DNA from 2 places in the Curtobacterium sp. SL109 genome. Region 1 is predicted to be linked to the other one. Evidence: riboswitches for the same ligand, from Rfam matches in the RefSeq annotation. Region 1 holds a riboswitch; the other holds the start of a gene.
The links. Region 1 has a riboswitch for thiamine pyrophosphate ahead of thiM (hydroxyethylthiazole kinase). Riboswitches for the same ligand answer to the same signal wherever they lie in the genome.
Positions count from the first base shown of each region.

Region 2: linked by a shared signal. The riboswitch ahead of OVA28_RS09280 (ECF transporter S component) and the one ahead of thiM (hydroxyethylthiazole kinase) in region 1 are both predicted to bind thiamine pyrophosphate.

Region 1 covers NZ_JAPPRB010000002.1:2,006,736-2,012,852, forward strand. Annotated here, with positions in the region: gene OVA28_RS10995 (MarR family winged helix-turn-helix transcriptional regulator) at 1-179, shown strand, start outside; gene OVA28_RS11000 (metallophosphoesterase family protein) at 176-769, shown strand; partial or broken gene thiD (bifunctional hydroxymethylpyrimidine kinase/phosphomethylpyrimidine kinase) at 898-2,373, opposite strand; gene thiE (thiamine phosphate synthase) at 2,289-3,008, opposite strand; gene thiM (hydroxyethylthiazole kinase) at 3,005-3,850, opposite strand; TPP riboswitch at 3,839-3,934, opposite strand; gene OVA28_RS11020 (NUDIX domain-containing protein) at 3,981-4,904, shown strand; gene OVA28_RS11025 (phosphotransferase enzyme family protein) at 5,180-5,926, shown strand; gene OVA28_RS11030 (DnaJ domain-containing protein) at 6,043-6,117, shown strand, end outside.
Region 2 covers NZ_JAPPRB010000002.1:1,634,618-1,640,734, reverse strand. Annotated here, with positions in the region: gene OVA28_RS09290 (energy-coupling factor transporter transmembrane component T family protein) at 1-34, opposite strand, end outside; gene OVA28_RS09285 (ABC transporter ATP-binding protein) at 124-1,770, opposite strand; gene OVA28_RS09280 (ECF transporter S component) at 1,773-2,432, opposite strand; TPP riboswitch at 2,429-2,538, opposite strand; gene OVA28_RS09275 (hypothetical protein) at 2,561-2,881, opposite strand; gene glgX (glycogen debranching protein GlgX) at 3,030-5,318, shown strand; gene treY (malto-oligosyltrehalose synthase) at 5,315-6,117, shown strand, end outside.

The sequences.
Region 1 (6,117 bases):
CGACACCGGCGGGGTGCGCCGCGCTGGAACGGTCCGTGCAGCTGCACCGCGACGCCCTCGACGAGCGGATCGCCAGCTGGTCGGACGACGACATCGCCCTGCTCGCCGGACTGCTCGAACGCCACGGCGCCGCGGACGAGGCCGGGCTCCCCGTGCCCAACCGGGTGCCCGACGCGTGAGCACCTCGCTCCTGCTGCTGTCCGACACCCACCTGCCGAAGCGCGCGAAGGACCTGCCAGCCGCGCTCTGGGCCGACGTCGACGCCGCCGACCTCGTCGTGCACGCCGGGGACTGGGTCGACCTGGCGACGGTCGAGACGCTCCAGGCCCGCAGCCGGTCGTTCGTCGGGGTGCGCGGCAACAACGACGACGCGCCGGGCTTCGAGGAGCGCCTGTCGCTGGTCGAACACGTCGACGTCGAGGAGCTCCGCATCGCCCTCGTGCACGAGACCGGCGCCGCCACCGGCCGGGAACGCCGTGCGGCAGCGACGTACCCGGGGACGGACGTGCTGGTCTTCGGGCACTCCCACATCCCGTGGGACACCCGCGTCACCGGCCCCGGGGTCGGCGGGACGACCGGGGCCCTCCGCCTGCTCAACCCCGGGTCGCCCACCGACCGCCGGCGTCAACCCGACTTCACCTGGATGCGCTGCTCGGTCGACGGGTCGGCGCTCGCCGTGGAGCTGGTGCGGCTCGCCCCGGGGGCGACCGAGCCGTCGGTCAGCCCGAGCATCCCGACCGCCGACGTCGTGGTGCCCGCAGCACGGTAGCCCCGCCCGTCCGGGGAGCCCGACGCGCCCACCGCGTCGCCCGTCGCACCCACCGCGTCGCCCGTCGGCATCCGGAAGAACGCCAGCTCCCACGCGACCGACGCCCGGAACGCCCGGGCCATCGCTCCGCGCACGGCGGGGGAGGCTCCCCGCGCCAGGTCCTCGACGTGCTCCGTCGCCGCCGCGCTCGACGCCGCGAACCCGGGGTCCCCGTACGCCGTGACCCAGTCGGCGTACGGATGCAGCTCGCCCGCGCCGGGAAGGACCGCGGCCGCGCCGAACTGCGCTCCGACCCACGCGTAGACCCGGAAGCACGGCAGCACCGCGGCGGCGAGCACGGCGACGTCGTCCGCCTCCGCACAGCCCGTCAGGTGCGCCAGGTAGCCGGCGCACGTCGGGTCGACCGCGTCGTCGGCACGGGTGCCGGCGAGCCGTCGGTGGTGCAACGAGGCGGCCTCCTCGGCGCACCCGGCAGCCGCAGCCGCCCAGAACGCCGCCGCCGGTCCCGCTGAACGCGCCCCGACCGACCCGAGGTGCCGCTCGTACGCCCGCAGGTAGTGCACGTCCTGCGCCAGGTACCCCGCGAAGACGTCGGGGTCGAGCGTGCCGTCCGCCATCCCGCGCAGGAACGGGGTGTCGATCGTCGCCGCGAGCAGCTCCTCGGCGTCGGTCCACCACAGGTCGGTCGACCGGACCGGGGGGAGCGCCCGTCGCACCAGCGCCCCGTGGTCCACCGGCCCGTTGCCGCTCCCGACCTCGAGCGTGTCGGCACCCTCGAGCGCCGCCGTCAGCCAGTCCTTCGCCCCGCGGACCGCGAGCTCCCAGTCACCGTGCCGTGCCGCGAGGGTCGCGATCGCACTCGACAGCGAACACCCCGTGCCGTGCGTGTTCGTCGTCGGCACCCGGGGACCCCGGAAGACCCGGACGGCGCCGTCGGGCGCGACGAGCACGTCGTCCGAGGTGCTCCCGCCCGCGTGCCCGCCCTTCGCCAGCACGAGCACGTCCCACCGCCGGGCGACGGCCAGCGCCGCGCCGACGGCGTCCGTGTCGACGGTCTCGGAACCGGCGACTCCGGCGAGCCCAGCCAGCACCGCCAGCTCGCTGCGGTTCGGCGTGACCAGGTCCGCGAGGGCGAACAGCTCCGTCATCGCGACCTCGGCGTCCGCGTCGATCAGCCGGTCGCCGCTCGTGGCCACCATCACCGGGTCGACGACCACGACGGGCGGCCGGTGCGCCCGCAGCCAGTCGGTGACCTCGCGGACGACCGCCGTCGTCCCGAGCATCCCGATCTTGACCGCGTCCACGACCACGTCGTCCGACACCGCGTCGAGTTGGTCCCGCAGCACCGTCACGTCCGGCACGTGCACCGACCGCACCCCGTGCGTGTTCTGCGCCACCACCGCGGTCACCACCGCCATGCCGTAGCCGTCGTGCGCCGCGATCGCCTTGAGGTCCGCCTGCAGCCCGGCCCCACCGGTCGGGTCGGTCCCGGCGATGCTGAGCACGCGCACCGGCCCGCTCACCGCACACCGCCGGCGGGGAGGCTCGACACCCGTCCGCCACTCGGCTGTCCGCCGAGCGGGCGACCGGCACCACCGCTCCACGCCGCCACGTAGGCCGCGGCCGCCGCACCGGGGTCCGGCGCGGCGCAGATCCCGGAGACGACGGCGACCCCCGCGGCACCGGCGGCGGCCAGCGGCGCCACGTCGTCGAGGTCGACCCCGCCGATCGCCACGCAGGGCAGGTCGGTGGCCGCGGCGATCCTGGCGAAGCCGTCGTGCCCGAGCGCCGGCGGGTGGTCCGGCTTCGTCGTCGTGGGGTGCACGACCCCCACCCCGAGCAGGTCGACGGTCCCGCGGGGGAGCCGCACCAGGGCGTCGAGGTGCGCCGGGGTGTTCGCAGTCAGTCCGACGTGCGCGTCCGGTCCGAGCAGCGCCCGCGCCGCGGACACCGGCACGTCGGACTGCCCGAGGTGCACGCCCGCCACCCGGTGTCCGGCGAGCCGGGCAGCCAGGGCGACGTCGAGCCGGTCGTCGACGACCACCGCGGCCCGGTCGCCCACCGCGTCGGCGACGGCCACCGTCAGCGCGAGGAGGTCCCTGGCGCTCGCGTCCTTGTCCCGCACCTGCACGATCCGGACCCCCGCGTGCACGGCCGCCCGGACGACGCCGAGCACCCCGATCCCGTGCCGGTCGCACAGCATCCCGTCGGTCACCAGGTACACGCCGACGTCGCTCACGCGGCACGCTCCTCGGTGACCCGGGCCACGCGGAGCACGTCCTCGGGGGTCAGCGACGTCAACCGGTCGAGGAACAGCGGCTGGAACGTGCCGGGGCCACCGGCGTCGGCCGCCGCGAGCTCCGCCGCGACCGTGTGCACGAGCGTCCCGGCCACGGCAGCAGCACCCGGGTCCTCCGGCGACACCGCGGTGAACGCCGCGATCACGGCACCGAGCGCGCACCCGCCACCCGTGATCCGCGTGAGCAGCTCCGACCCGTTCGCCACCCGCACGACCGTTCCCGACCAGCCCGGGGCGCCGGACCCGGCCACCAGGTCGACGGGACCGGACACGGCGACCGCGCCCACGAGCCTCCCGGCCGCGTCGACCGCAGCCGCACGCGCGTCGTCGGTGCCGGCCGTGCTGTCGACCCCGCGTCCACCGGCGGAGGCGCCGAGCAGCGCGAGCACCTCGGAGGCATTGCCGCGCAGCACCGTCGGGCCGATCGCGAGCAGGTCCCGCGCCAGGGCCGTCCGGACCGGGAGCGACCCCACGGCGACCGGGTCGAGCACCCACGGTGTGCCGTGCTCGACGGCAGCGGTCGCCGCCTCGACCGACGCCACCCGGGGCTCCGCGTGCGGCGTGCCGGTGTTCACCAGCAGGGCGTCGGCGACCCGGGCGAACGGACCGGCCTCCGTCGGCACGTCGACCATCGCGGCCGAGGCGCCGAGCGCGAGCAGGACGTTCGCCGTCACGTTCTGCACCACGGTGTTCGTGATGCACTGCACCAGGGGACTCCTGGCACGAACGGCCTCGAGCAGTTCGGCGGTGCGTTCTGGCCACACGGGCGCAGCGTTCTCCATGGACGATCCCTTCGCGAGTACGAGCTCGAGCAGGTTCGACGGGTGTGATCTCAGCCGCTGGTCGCGGCACCCCGTGTCTCGAGCAGCACGGTACACGACGCATGTCAGGCGCGTGTGCCAGGGTGGACAGGTGCCAGACGTCCTGCCCCCCGGTCCGCCGCCCGGCCCCCGCGACCCCGGCGACGCCTGGGCGTACGGACCCGACGGCACCAAGGCATGGGGGCTCTTCGGCGCCTCCGGACTCCTCGTCGACGACGGCCACGGCCGCGTCCTCCTGCAGCACCGCGTCGAGTGGAGCCACCACGGCGGCACCTGGGGCATCCCCGGCGGCGCCCGGCACCAGCACGAGGACGCCGTCACCGGTGCACTCCGCGAGTCCGCCGAGGAAGCCGGCGTGCCCCTCCACGGCATCGACCTCCGGCACACCGCCGTGCTCGACCTCGGCTTCTGTACCTACACGACCGTCGTCGGCCGCGCCTCACGGCCCTTCGAACCCGTCATCGCCGACCGCGAGAGCCTGGCGCTCGACTGGGTCCCCGTCGAGGCCGTCGACGACCTTCCCCTGCACCCGGGCTTCGGCCGCTCCTGGCCCGCACTCCGCGCCACGCTCGACACCAGCCCGCACGTCGTCGTCGACGCCGCGAACGTCGTCGGCAGCGTGCCCGACGGCTGGTGGAAGGACCGCTCCGGCGCCGCCACCCGGCTCGTCGACGGGAGCACGGCGCTCGCCGCGGTGGGGCTGCCCGCCGAGGCCCTCGGGCTCGACTCCGCCACGTGGTGGCCGCGGTGGACCGTGGTGCTCGAGGGCGACGCACGCGGTGCCGACGTGGCCACGGGTCCCGGGGGCGGCGACGGTGTCGGCGGGACGCCCGGTGTGGCCGTCGTGCGGGCGCCCGGCTCCGGTGACGACGCCATCGTGGCCGCGGCGGCCGACGCCGTGGCGGCCGGTGACGGACCCGTCGTCGTGGTGACGGCGGACCGCGGGCTCCGGGACCGCGTGGTCGCCCTCGGGGCCAGCGTGCAGGGGCCGTCCTGGCTCCGCGAACGGCTCTAGTCACGCTCGACCGGACCACCCCGCGACGCCGCCGCAGTCCCACAGCCGGCTCACGCCGCGACGCCGCCGCAGTCCCACAGCCGGGTCACGCTGCGGCGCCGCTGCAGTCCCGCGTCCGCCTTCTCTGCGCGGCCGGGCCGACAAGCGCACGTCTGCAGTTGGATCGCGCCAACTCCGCCGGTGACCGCTACGCTGACCTGCACGCCGGTGCGGTCAGCCAGACGACCGCGACGACGAAGGCACGTCAACGGAGACGACCGCGACAGGAGACTCCCATGGAGCGCATCACGAAGGCCGACGACCGGGTCCACCGGCCGGCAGGCCCCTGGACGCCCACCGTCCACCGGCTCCTCGCCCACCTGCACGAACAGGGGTTCGTGGCAGCGCCGGAGCCCATCGCCCTCGGGGACACCCTCGAGACCGTGTCGTTCGTGCCCGGGGTCGCCGGCGAGTACCCGTGGACCGAGGACGTCGCGAGCGAAGCGGCCCTCGTCACGAGCGCCCGCATGCTCCGGCACTACCACGACGCCGCGGCGACCTTCCCGCTCGACGACACCGTCGACGTGTGGTCCCAGGCACACCGGGCACCCGTCGAGACCGTCGTGCACGGCGACTTCGCCCCGTACAACTGTGTGTACGACGGCATCGCGGCGGTCGGCCTGATCGACTTCGACACCGCCCACCCCGGCCCCCGCGTCTGGGACGTCGCGAGCGCGGTGTACCGCTTCGCCCCGTTCACCACCGGCGTGGTCGAGGGCCGCGCGGCACCGACGCTCGAGGCCCGCCTGGCCCGCGCCGCCGAGTTCTGCCGGGCGTACGGGCTCGACGACGTCTCCAGGAGCCGGGTCGCCGAGACGATGGTGTCCTCGCTCGTCGCCATGGTGACCCTCATGGAGACCGAGGCGGCCGCCGGCAACCCGAAGTTCATCAGCGACCTGCAGCACGGCCACGCCGACCTGTACCGCGCCGACGTCGCCTACCTCGAGGACCACCTCGACGAGATCGCCGCCGCGGTGGCGTGAGCTCCGCCGCCTGACGGACCGCGGCCGGCGGGGACGACGCCCCACGAGCCTCCCGGCCGCCGTTCAGCGCGCACACGGCTGGTGCTCGCGCTCGCTCCGGTAACGTACCGCAGGCCATGACGGACAGCCCGGCCGACGCCACCCCCTACGAAGTCCTCGGCGTCGCCGCGACCGCCGACGACGAGGCCCTG
Region 2 (6,117 bases), 370 kb from region 1:
GGCAGACGCCGAGTCCGAGCACACCGAGCAGCATGGCGACCGGCTGGACGGCGTGCACACCGTGGGCACGCCGGACGGGAGGCTCGCCTCGCCACGACGGGGACGCTGGCGTCGTCGGGGCGGTCACCACGCGCCTCCCGTGGTCGCGTCCGTCTCGCCTGGTGCGCCTGGCGCGCCTGGCTCGCCTGGTGCACCCGTCTCGTCCGGTACGCCCGTGTCGTCGTGTGCGTGTCGCGCGCCGGTCGGGGTGAGGACGACCTCGTCCGCGTCGAGCGCGCGGACCAGGTCACGGTCGTGGGTGACCGCGACGATCGCGGTGCCGCTGTCGGCGAGGGCACCGAGACGGTCGACGACGGCCTGCCAGGTGGCGCGGTCCTGCCCGGAGGTCGGTTCGTCGAGCACCACGACCGGCGGGCGGGTGGCGACGACGGTGCCGATCGCGAGGCGACGCTGCTCGCCGCCGGACAGCGTGAAGGGGTTGGCGTCCGCCAGGTGTCGGAGAGCGAAGGCGTCGAGCAGGTCGTCGGCGCGGGCCGCAGCGTCGGGGAGGCCGAGGGCGCAGGGGCCGGCCTCGAGCTCGGCGCGCACGGTGCGGGCGACGAACTGGTGCTCGGGGTCCTGGAACACGGTGCCGATCCGCGCGGCGAGGGCGCGGCTGGTCCAGGCGTGGGGTGCTGGTCCGGCTCCGTCCGACAGGGCCTCGGTGGCGAGGAGCGTGCCGTCGGCGGGGCGGAGGAGCCCGGCGAGCGTCAGGCCGAGCGTGGACTTGCCGACGCCGTTCGGGCCGGTGACGGCGAGGACCTGGCCGCGGGTGACGGTGAGGTCGATGCCCGTGCCGACGCGCTGGCGGCGTCCGCGGGCGGTGGCGAGGCGCTCGGCGCGGAGGAGCGTGTCCTGGTCGAGCGGGCGGGATGCCGGGGTGGGTGGCTCATCATGCGCTGGCATTTCGCCCGCTCGTTCTGGAGTGAGAAGGGGGCGGCGGGCGGAGCCCCTGGCGGGTTCGGAGCCGGGGACCCACACGCCGGCGGCGGTCAGGGCGTCGCCGTGGGTCCGGAGCACCTCGGCAGGGGTGCCGTCCGCGACGACACCGCCGGCGGGTTCGAGCAGCACCAGTCGGTCGACCAGGTCGAGCCACGTGCCGATCCGGTGTTCGACGACCAGGAGCGTGGCGCCGGTGTCCTCGAGGAGGGCCCGGACCGCGTCGTGCACCTGCTCCACACCGTCCGGGTCGAGGTTCGCGCACGGCTCGTCGAGCACCAGGGCGCCCGGTCGCATCGCGAGCACCCCGGCGAGCGCGAGTCGCTGCCGCTGACCGCCGGAGAGCATCGTCGTGGACCGGTCGAGCTCGAGGTCGAGCCCGACGACGTCCAGCGCGGAACGGACGCGCTCCCACGTCTCAGCGCGTGGAACCCCGGTGTTCTCGCACCCGAACGCCACGTCGTCGCCGATGCGGGACATGACGGTGTGCGCCTCCGGGTCCTGCATGACGAGGCCGACCCGGCCGCGGACGGACTCGGGCGGGGTACCGTCGACGAGCACGCTGCCCCGGACCTCGGCCGCGGTGTCGTCGTCGGGGTCGGGTTCGTCGGGCAGGACCGCTGCGACGGCCCGGAGGAGCGTGGACTTGCCGGCGCCGGACGGCCCGACGACGGCCACGCGCTCCCCCGGCTCGACGACCAGGTCGACGCCGCGGACGGCCCAGGTGTCACGCTCGGCGTACCGCCAGCCCCAGTCGCGGAACTCGATCCGGGCGGGGTGGGCGCCCGCCATGCTCAGGCTGCCGACGACGGACGGCGCTTGGCGTGCTCGCGGCCCACCGCGAAGGACGACAGCACGCCGGTGCGGGCGAGTGCCCGGACGACGAGCCAGGAGCCGAGGCCGGCGATCACGGCGCCGGAGATGGTGCCGCAGACGATGTAGACCGCCTTGAAGGCGCCGTCGAGACCCGCGTACCAGAGGACCGAGTCGTTGATGCCCAGCGCGAGGCCGGCGGCAGCGCCCGCGAGGACCACGACCGGCAGGCGGTACACGCGGTACAGGAAGAGCGCGAGGACGAGCTCAGCGCCGAGGCCCTGGACGAGGCCGGCCTCGAGCGTGCTCCACCCCCACTGCGTGCCGAGGAGGGCCTCGACGCTCGCGGCGACGATCTCGGCGTACAGCGCGGCACCGGGCTTCCGCACGATGATCGCGACGATCGGCCCGGCGAGGAGCCAGACCCCGCCGAACAGTGCCTGGGTGCCGGGCAGCAGGAGCGCGACCGCGGCGGAGAGCGGCTCGTAGCCGAACTCCCAGAGCTTGAACACGACGCCGACAGCGACGGCGAGCACACTCGCGACGACGATGTCGACGACCCGCCAGCGCAGGGAGCGCCTGGGCGCGGACGTCGCCGCCGTCGAGTGGGCGGTGGTGGTGGTGGGCGTGCCGGACGGCATCATTCGAGACTCCTCCCTGCGCCGGCATGACCCGGATCAGGTTCGACGGTCGGAGCGCTGCTCGCTCCCTCTCAGCCCGGCGATCCCGGACTCCCGTGTGTGTCCCAGCAGTGTACTGCTTCGGAGCCCTACTTCTTGAGGACGCGGATGAGCTTGCGGAGGACGGTGCCGGTCACCCAGATGACGGGGATGCTGACGACCAGCAGGGAGATGAGGTTGGGCTCGAACTCCAGGTCCTTGCCGGGACGACGCACGTACGCGCCGACGGGGAGGGTCGCCCCGCCGCCACCGCCGCCACCGTTCTGGTCGTCGCCGCCGCCCCCGAAGCCGAACCAGCCGACGGACACCGGGATGAGGGTCTGGTCGCCGACCTCCACCGGGTCCCCGTAGTTCGTGGAGACCCCGACGGGGCGGACCTTGTCTGCGATCTGCGTGACGATGTTGGTCATGGCGCGAGGCTACTCCCGCGGTCCTGGCGACCGCGCGTGCTGTCCACACCCCGGAGCACGCCCGGACGCTGTCCACTGACGGCTCCGGCACGGCGGACAGCACAGGGACCCGCCGATACGTTTGCTGCAACCACCTACGGAGGAACGTTTGCACACCTGGCCCGGCAACCCCTACCCGCTCGGCGCGACCTACGACGGCAGCGGGACGAACTTCGCCCTGTTCAGCGAGGTGGCCGACCGCGTGGAGCTCTGCCTCTTCGACGAGGACGGCACCGAGGAGTGCGTCCCCCTCGTCGAGGTCGACGCCTACGTCTGGCACGCGTACCTGCCCAACATCGGCCCGGGACAGCGGTACGGCTTCCGCGTCCACGCCCCGTACGACCCGGCGAACGGCGTCCGCTCGAACCCGGCGAAGCTGCTCCTCGACCCGTACGCCAAGGCGACGAGCGGTGACATCGACTGGGACCAGTCGCTGTTCTCCTACACGTTCGGCGACCCGGACTCCACCAACGACGAGGACTCCGCGTCGCACATGGTGAAGGGCGTCGTGATCAACCCCTTCTTCGACTGGCAGGGCGACCGCGCTCCGCGGACCCCCTACGGCGAGACCGTCATCTACGAGGCCCACGTCAAGGGCCTCACGCAGACGCACCCCGACGTGCCCGAGGAGCAGCGCGGCACCTACGCCGGCGTCTCGCACCCGGCCGTCATCGAGCACCTCAAGCGGCTGGGCGTGACGACGCTCGAGCTCATGCCCGTGCACCAGTTCGTCAACGACTCGACCCTGCAGGACAAGGGGCTGTCGAACTACTGGGGCTACAACACCATCGGGTTCTTCGCGCCGCACTCGCACTACTCGTCCTCGGGCGACGGCGGACAGCAGGTGCAGGAGTTCAAGACGATGGTGCGCGAGCTCCACCGTGCCGGCATCGAGGTCGTCATCGACGTCGTCTACAACCACACGGCAGAGGGCAACCACCTCGGCCCGACGCTGTCGTTCCGCGGGATCGACAACGCCGCGTACTACCGGCTGATGGACGACGACAAGCGGTACTACATGGACGTGACGGGCACCGGCAACTCGCTCAACGTCGGCCACCCGCACTCGCTGCAGCTCATCATGGACTCGCTGCGCTACTGGGTGACCGAGATGCACGTCGACGGCTTCCGCTTCGACCTGGCCGCGGCGCTCGCGCGGGAGTTCTACGAGGTGGACCGCCTGTCGGCCTTCTTCGAGCTCGTCCAGCAGGACCCGATCGTGTCGCAGGTGAAGCTCATCGCCGAACCCTGGGACGTCGGCCCCGGCGGCTACCAGGTCGGCAACTTCCCGCCGCAGTGGTCGGAGTGGAACGGCAAGTACCGCGACACCGTGCGGGACTTCTGGCGGGGCGAGCCCTCGACCCTCGGCGAGTTCGCGTCGCGGATCTCCGGGTCGGCTGACCTCTACGAGCACGACGGCCGGACGCCCAAGGCCAGCATCAACTTCATCACGGCGCACGACGGCTTCACGCTGTACGACCTGGTGGCCTACAACGAGAAGCACAACGACGCCAACGGCGAGGACAACAACGACGGCGAGAGCCACAACCGGTCCTGGAACTCCGGGGAAGAGGGCCCGACGGACGACGAGTCCGTGAACGCGCTGCGGGTGCAGCGTCGCCGGAACTTCCTCGCGACGCTGCTGCTCAGCCAGGGCGTGCCGATGATCGCGCACGGCGACGAGCTCGGGCGCACCCAGCACGGCAACAACAACGTCTACGCGCAGGACTCCGAGCTGAGCTGGATCGACTGGGCCGCGGCGGACGACGACCTCGTGCAGTTCACGGCCGACGTCGTGAAGCTCCGGCACGACCACCCGACCTTCCGTCGCACGCGCTACTTCAACGGGCGCCCGGTCCGCCGTGGTCAGGACGAGCCCCTGCCCGACGTGGTCTGGCTGACCCCGTCCGGCGAGGCCATGGAGCCCGAGGACTGGGACTCCGGCTTCGGCAAGAGCGTCGGCATGTACCTCAACGGCGACGGCATCCGCGGACGTGACTCCCGCGGTGACCGGGTCACCGACGTGGCGTTCATCACGTACTTCAACGCGCACGACGACACCGTGACCTTCACCCTGCCCCCGGAGGAGTACTCCCCGGGCTGGACGGTCCGGATCGACACCGCCGCTCCGGGCGCCCGCGACGAGGTGCTCGACGCCGGGTCCCCCCTCGACGTGCCGGCGCGCTCGATGATCGTGCTCCGCGCCGAGCCCGACCACGTGGTCACGACCACCCCGGTGGAGGTCCAGGACGCAGCCGCGCCAGGCCCCGACGCACCGCAGGACGCCGTCAGCCCGGTGAACCCGGCCGGCTCGCACGCACCGAGCGGCACCGCGCCCGCCCGCGGAACGACCGGCCCCTCCTCGAACGACCCCAACCCGAACGGAACCTCCCGATGAACCGCCGGATCCCGACCTCGACCTACCGGCTCCAGGTCTCGCCCGACTTCGACCTCACCGCCGCGAAGGACGTCGTCGACTACGTCCGCGACCTCGGCGCCGACTGGGTCTACCTCTCCCCCGTGCTCCAGGCAGAGCCGGGCTCCGACCACGGGTACGACGTCGTGGACCACTCGCACGTGGACTCGCAGCGCGGCGGGGACGACGCCTTCCGGGCGGTCGCCGAAGCCGCCCACGCGGCCGGTCTCGGCGTGCTCGTTGACATCGTCCCGAACCACGTCGGCGTCGCCACCCCGGAGGTCAACCCGTGGTGGTGGTCCCTGCTCGAGCACGGCAAGGACTCCCCGTACGCCGCCGCCTTCGACGTGGACTGGGACGCGGGCGACGGCAAGCTCCGCATCCCGGTGCTCGACGACCGCCTGCTCGACGCCGTCGTGCTGCAGGGTGACCGGCTGCTGGTCGGCGAGACCGCCTACCCCACCGCGCCCGGCACGGTCCAGAACGGCGACGACGTCGAGACCGTGCACGCGCGGCAGCGCTACGAGTTCGTGCACTGGAAGCGTGCGGACCACGAGCTGAACTACCGACGGTTCTTCGCGGTCAACACCCTCGCCGGCATCCGGGTCGAGGACCAGGAGTTCTTCGACGCCTCGCACGAACTCGTCGCGGCCTGGTTCCGCGACGGCCTCGTCGACGGGCTGCGCATCGACCACCCGGACGGGCTCTTCGACCCCGCCGGGTACCTGCAGGACCTGCACGACCTGACGGGCGGCGCCTACACGCTCGTGGAGAAGATCCT